2 regions of the Viridibacillus sp. NPDC096237 genome follow, and region 1 is predicted to be linked to the other one. Evidence: a T-box and tRNA genes for the amino acid it is inferred to sense, from the RefSeq annotation. Region 1 holds a T-box; the other holds one or more tRNA genes.
The links. The T-box of region 1 lies ahead of argS (arginine--tRNA ligase). A T-box ahead of a tRNA ligase gene usually reads a tRNA of that ligase, here a tRNA-Arg.

Region 1 (3,496 bases):
GAACTACATGCTACTACTTTGTTTTTAGTAGTTGGTATTGCGGCGCTAATTTCAGCTAGTTGTACATATTTCTTTATAGTCGATACTTTCGTAACATCGATTATAGAGCAGCATAATAAAGTTGCGGATATTAAACCAATTAAATTTTCAAAATGGTTTTCTTCTCGTTTATTTTTCCTTTTGTGTTTTGGATCATTGGTAATAAGTACATTAGTAGAGCAATTCCCTAATTATTTGAGCATTCGTCTAGTTTCACGATATGAAAAAGGCGAGTTTAATGTCACAGGTTATGAAATGATAGGTTATTTAAATCTTGAAAATACAGTTATTGTTGCATGTGGCGTAGTTGTGATGATGAAGATAGTGCGTAGAGTTACCGAAAGATATTCATTATTAATGGGTCTATTCATGTCATGTATAGGTTATATCTATATGAGCTATGTAATTCATCCATTTTTGCTAATAATCGGTATGTTATTTGTCGCACTAGGAGAGTTATTGTATATGCCTACACTTCAATCCATAGTGGCTAAGTCAATTCCAAAGGAGACAAGGGGGACGCACTTATCTATTTTAGGTTTAATGAATGTAATTGGAGGAATGATTGCGAGTTTATTTATATGGGGAATGCAGTTTATTCCTGAGAATGGGATTACACTTTTTTTTATTGGGTTGGGTATTTTGATTTTAATCATTTATTCAAGTGTTTATAAGTTAACACAAATAAATAGTTAGTTATGCTACAATTAAAATAAACTGAATATATTGAAATTTAAAGGGTTGTTAAAGTAGAGGTGAAAAAATGAGAAAGGTAGAAGTAGTAAAATACCAGCAAGAATGGGTTGCTCTATTCGACAATGAGCAAAAGATAATAAGGGATATTTTCCGTGACAAGATTCATGATATCTTTCACATTGGTAGTACTTCAGTTGAAAACCTTCCAGCGAAGCCTGTCATCGATATAATGCCAGTCTCGTAATGTTCGCATTACCTATTTCATAAAAATGGACATGGTGTGTGTGTGATTGTAGCCACCTTTTTCAAAATACCGTCGTCCAGGTAGACCGTTCTCCCCTTTAGCTATATAGCCGATTTTCTCCAACTTACATCTTGCCTTCCGAGATTATTTAAGAAGTCATCCTGCTGAAGCTTCAAAATATGGACTGTTAAAGCAACAAAATGCATTGCTTCATCCATTTAATATAGATGCTTATATAAAAGAGAAATCGACTATTGCTAGTGAAATTTTCCCTAAAAGTAAACGGTCTGTTTCTAAAATAAGTAACTTTCCAAGGATGAAAGTGTAGTGGATACAGAACAATTTGTAAAATTTATTTTAAGTAAATACGAGTTTTAATCAGTATGCTCTTTGGGGTATTGAAAATAAAGAAACAGGTACATTAATTGGGACAATTGATTTTGTGTCATGGAAGCCAAAACAGCAAATAGCTTGGGGAAAAGGCATTGTTAATGAAGTAGCTAAAGAAGTCCTTACATACGGTTTTATGGAAATGAATTTAATAAGTATTCAAGCAAAATGTTTAGTAGAAAATATAGGGTCAGCTAGAGTAATGGAGAAGGTAGGCATGTTTTTGAAGGGCTAATACGATAAGGGATATTTGTACAAGGTTGAATTACTTAATAAAATTTGATATATAACAGGAATTGTCTTTAAATTAATGTAAAAAAATTTTTTCTCAAACATTGACTTATTTTCAAATTAAATATAACATGATTACAATTTAATAAAAGAATTCTATGAAAAAGAGAGTAGTTTATGGGGAAATGTCTAGCGAGTTAGGGATAGTGAGAGCCTAATACATGGAACATAAATGAAACGCACTTTGGAGAAGCTTTTTGAAATAGCAGTAGAAAAGATCGGGGAGTCACCTCGTTAACAATGGAAAGTGGTCACATATTGTGGCAACTAGAGTGGTACCACGGGAATTATGCTCTCGTCTCTTGTATTAGAGACGGGGGCTTTTTTTATTGTTTTTAGGTATCAATTGTATTTAACCCCAGGTACTCTGCGCTTTTATTTTTGGAGGAGGTAAATAGGATGGAAGACAAGAAATTAATAATCAATTCATTATTTGAAGCAGTAGAAGGTCAATTAGCAAAGGGTGATATTGAACGAACAATAGAGACACCAAAATATGCACATCTAGGTGATTATGCATTTCCATGCTTTGCATTAGCGAAAATTTTCCGTCAATCACCGAATAATATAGCAAAAGATTTAAGTGAGAAAATTAAGAATGACATCATAGAAAAGGTTGAAGCAGTTGGTGGGTATGTGAATATATTCCTCAAGCAATCGAAAATCTCTAAAGTGGTTTTATCGAGTATTGTGGATAGTCAATCAACTTATGGACAACGAAAATATGGAAAAGGCGAAACGATTACGATTGATTTTTCATCACCTAATATCGCAAAACCATTTTCAATGGGGCATTTACGGTCAACGGTTATTGGTAATGCATTAGCCAATATTGCTGAGAAAAATGGCTATGAAGTAGTACGTATTAATCACTTAGGCGATTGGGGTACTCAATTTGGAAAGCTAATTGTGGCTTACCATTTATGGGGTGAAAAGGAGCTGATTGAGCAATCACCAGTACGTGAATTATTAAAGATTTATGTGAAATTTCATGATGAGGCAGAACATGATGACTCATTAAATAATCAAGCACGTGCTGCTTTTAAAAAGTTAGAGCAAGGTGATACAGAATCACTACAATTATGGCAATGGTTTAGAGAAGCATCGTTGAAAGAATTTGAACAGGTATATGCATTGCTTGGCATACGATTTGACTCATATACTGGTGAAGCCTTTTATAATGACAAAATGGAGCGCATAGTAAACTTGTTAACGGAAAAAGAGCTTCTTGAAGAATCAGACGGTGCGATGGTCGTTAATTTATCAAACATCCCACCCTGTTTGATAAAGAAAACAGATGGTACAACACTTTATGCGACTCGAGATTTAGCAGCAGCTCTTTATAGACATGAAACATATAAATCAAAAAAATCTTTTTACGTTGTGGGGAATGAACAATCACTACATTTTAAACAGTTATTTAGAGTATTAGATAAAATGGGGTATGAGTGGGCAGAAGAATTACAGCATATTCCCTTCGGCATGATGCTAAAAGACGGTAAGAAAATGTCTACTCGTAAAGGAAAAGTTGTACTGCTTGATGAAGTATTAACTGAGGCTATCCAATTAGCTAAGAATAATGTAGAAGAAAAAAATCCAAACCTGAAGCAAAAAGAAGAAGTAGCCAAGGCAGTTGGAACAGGAGCTGTTATCTTCCACGATTTAAAAAATCATCGTATGAATGATATAGAATTTTCGCTTGAAGAAATGTTGAATTTTGAAGGGGAAACAGGACCATATGTGCAATATTCGTATGCACGGATTTGTTCACTACTTCGAAAAGGTCAATATAATTCGAAAGATAGTAAATATGAAGGGTTATCAGTTGAAGCTTGG
Region 2 (3,496 bases), on a different contig from region 1:
GTTTGAAGATGTGCGCATTGTACGTGACATGAGAAATAGTGTGAATCGACTTGTGAACTGTGAAACGGCCAACTTAAACAAAACGATTGGTGCAGCTGTGCGCCAAGTAGAAAATATCCGATATATTGATCATAGTATTGGTATTGATCAACTACCTGAGAAGCTTAGAGAGATTGCACGATTACGTGTGGAATATCAAGAAGTAACATTAAAAGAACTTGGTGAAATGGTATCAGCAGGTACCGTTAGTAAATCAGGTGTCAATCATCGCCTTCGTAAAATTGACGATATTGCTGAAGCATTACGTCGAGGCGAAGCAGTGAAGCTTTAATGGAATGAAAATGCACGGATCATGAATATATGAGTAATTAGTAGGAGGAGTAAAACGAATGGCAGAACAACAAGTAGAAGTAAAACTTAAATCAGGATTACAGGCAAGACAGGCAGCCTTGTTTGTACAAGAAGCAAATCGCTATTCTGCGGATGTATTTTTGACAAAAGATAATAAAAAAGTAAATGCGAAAAGTATTATGGGTATTATGAGTTTAGCTGTTGCAAAAGGATCTAATGTTATTTTAACTGCAGATGGTGCAGATGAAGCATTTGCATTAGAGGGCCTAGTAAAACTAATTCAATCTGAGGATTAAATGAATAAAATATAAAAACCGCTATTCTCATCTTGTGAGAATGGCGGTTTTTAGGTGATTATTTAATTTCGTTACGTTCAAAAATTTGATCGATTAAACCGTATTCTTTCGCACGTTCAGCTGTCATGAAGTTATCACGATCTGTGTCTCTTGCTAAAACTTCAATTGGTTGACCTGTACGTTCAGCTAAAATACCGTTTAGTTTTTCGCGAAGGAATAAAATGCGTTTTGCAGCAATTTCAATTTCAGTCGCCTGACCTTGTGCACCACCAAGTGGTTGGTGGATCATAACTTCGGCGTTTGGTAATGCGAAGCGTTTACCTTTCTCACCAGCAGCAAGTAAGAAAGCACCCATAGATGCAGCCATACCGATACAAATTGTTTGTACATTTGGTTTGATAAATTGCATAGTATCGTAGATTGCCATACCAGCTGTAATGCTACCACCAGGGCTGTTGATGTATAGAGAAATATCTTTCTCTGGATCTTCAGCTTCAAGGAATAGTAGTTGAGCAACAATTGCGTTTGCAACGTTGTCATCGATAGCACTACCTAATAAAATAATACGGTCTTTCAATAAGCGTGAGTAAATGTCATAAGCACGTTCACCGCGGTTTGTCTGTTCAATAACTGTAGGGATTAAGTTCATAAGAATATCCTCCTTAAAAGGTAAATTCAATTTTCCTGTATAAAAGCAATTTGCTTCTATTGCATCTTTATCATACACATTATGGTCAAGGAAGGTCAAATAATTCGAATCCAATATTCCAATGGTTGAATTGTTTTAGTTTCCTTTGTATAATAGTAAAGTCACAATTGATGAATTGCCCTCGTAGTGTAATGGATAACATATAAGATTCCGGTTCTTAGGCTGGGGGTTCGATTCCCTCCGAGGGCGTAATAAAAAGAGAGGTAAACCCTTACTACATAAGGTTTTACCTCGAACAAGGAAATAGAACGGGGCATAGAACTAGAACTAATTATACCCATTTTTTCCCTTGGTAAATCATCTTCTAATCAAAAAAATTGATTGGAGGATTTTTTTTATGAAAAAAATAAAGGGTTATTGAGCGTTGATGTTGATTTATCTCAGTTAATGCAACAAGGTAAAAATGAAAAGAAGCAGAAGGTAACAGAAAAGCCTACCAATAGTCGTATAAGTATCGAAAATGCAATGGAAACATTAAAATGCCAAATGGAAATAAATGAGTTTTGGGAGCGTGCATTCATCGATTACAATTATATGATGGGAATTTTGAGAGAAAGAAAGCTAAGAAAAGAGGTGGAAATCAAGTGTATATAAAATTACAGAGGATGGACAGGCATGAGATTGAAGAATTGATTCCATTTAAATTTGCTGGTGAATTAGATTATAGTTATTTTGTAAATATTGTACATGAAAATTCGGTAACGGAAGAACTATTGGAATTAATTTCAAAAAAATTGGAGATTAATAGGGCTTATTTTTATATGCAGATTGATCATATGATGGAAGATAATATTATTGAGTATTGTAAAGTGAAAAAGATAGACCTTAATTTTCTTCAAAAAGTAGGTAATTATAAATTTGCACAAATATTAATTAAAGATGTAAAAACTTTTTTACAAATGTTTCACATTGTAAATATTTTAACTGTAAATATGGAGAATATTACTTTATTTTCAACAGAAGCGAATTTAAAAATTTCGACTAATCAAAGAAATAAAGGTTTTTTTAAAGCTTTCCCTATAGAATTAGAACTAACAGAAACAACAACAATTCTTGTACCAGATGATACCAATTCCTTCTTCACTTTTTATTCTAATGAAGCAAAATTTAGCCCCGAATCATTAAAATTAATATTCCTGGAGAGAATGATTGATATATACTAATTTTATTCCTACAATAAATAATTTAATGATGATAAAATTTAGTGAAAAAGTTCTGACGTAGTAAACTAGGGAAGAGAAGCGACGAAGCGCACAAATTAAAGTGCGCTTTTTCTTTTCCAGTCCATGTTCTAGGGATAGCAATCGTCGTCCAGACGACAGCGTTACACAGGATATTACTATTATGACGAAACGAAGAACTACTATTTACAAGCACGTTATTATAATCCAGTAGGAAATATTGATCCTAACGGTCTGTTGGATGTTAGAACAAGAGATTTGGTGGCTGGGGTAAATGTGGCAGTATCTTTAATGCCATATTTAGGGCCACTTCAAAAAGCAATGAAATCAGGCGCTAGAAAAACCGTGAAAAAATTGATGGATAAAAGTAAAGTAGTCGATAAACTTACAAGAGCAGTTTATATGCATTAGTTAAATTGAAAGTTAAAACAAAAAAGCAAGAGATATATCTAAAGGTGTTGCTAGTGTGATAAATGCTGCTGTTGGATATTCTATTGGACAAGCTGTTGTTTATATATTGAAAAAGAAATTTAAAACAAAATATAAAAAAGTTAAATCATGGTACTTCTTTGGAAAAAGAAAAATTATGAATATATAAGATATTCAAAGAAGTAAAAGTTTATACAAAAACACTCTAATGATATTTGAGTGATCTTACTGGTTTTTAAATTAAATTAAACAATTTAGTTGATGTGTAGTTTTATAAAAAAACTGATTATTTATAACAAAGTTTGATTAAAACAGCTTCTGTGGATATCATGTCCATAAGAGTCCATAAGAGGTTCTTACAATTAAAGAAAGTTAATAAGGAGGGATTAGAAGGCTAAAAAAGCGTTCGAAATCATATGAAGGGAAATTTAAAGAGGGTTATGGTCAAGGAAGCGGAATTGATTATAATATGAATATATTAAATTCTATTGATTGGAAGATTAAAAGATGAGAAATTTTATAGACCTTTG

Region 2: it has a tRNA-Arg gene. The T-box ahead of argS (arginine--tRNA ligase) is inferred to sense a tRNA for this amino acid. The anticodon was not compared.

The regions. Positions count from the first base shown of each region.
Region 1 is NZ_JBNNTI010000016.1:23,425-26,920, reverse strand. It holds gene ACQKMD_RS10735 (MFS transporter) at 1-735, shown strand, start outside; gene ACQKMD_RS10730 (GrpB family protein) at 803-979, shown strand; gene ACQKMD_RS10725 (GrpB family protein) at 1,092-1,307, shown strand; gene ACQKMD_RS10720 (GNAT family N-acetyltransferase) at 1,377-1,604, shown strand; T-box leader at 1,750-1,966, shown strand; gene argS (arginine--tRNA ligase) at 2,060-3,496, shown strand, end outside.
Region 2 is NZ_JBNNTI010000031.1:25,865-29,360, forward strand. It holds gene whiA (DNA-binding protein WhiA) at 1-331, shown strand, start outside; gene ACQKMD_RS15750 (HPr family phosphocarrier protein) at 390-647, shown strand; gene clpP (ATP-dependent Clp endopeptidase proteolytic subunit ClpP) at 706-1,296, opposite strand; tRNA gene ACQKMD_RS15760 (tRNA-Arg) at 1,474-1,545, shown strand; gene ACQKMD_RS15765 (hypothetical protein) at 1,714-1,950, shown strand; gene ACQKMD_RS15770 (hypothetical protein) at 1,941-2,519, shown strand; gene ACQKMD_RS15775 (hypothetical protein) at 2,814-2,948, shown strand; gene ACQKMD_RS15780 (hypothetical protein) at 3,004-3,135, shown strand; gene ACQKMD_RS15785 (hypothetical protein) at 3,474-3,496, shown strand, end outside.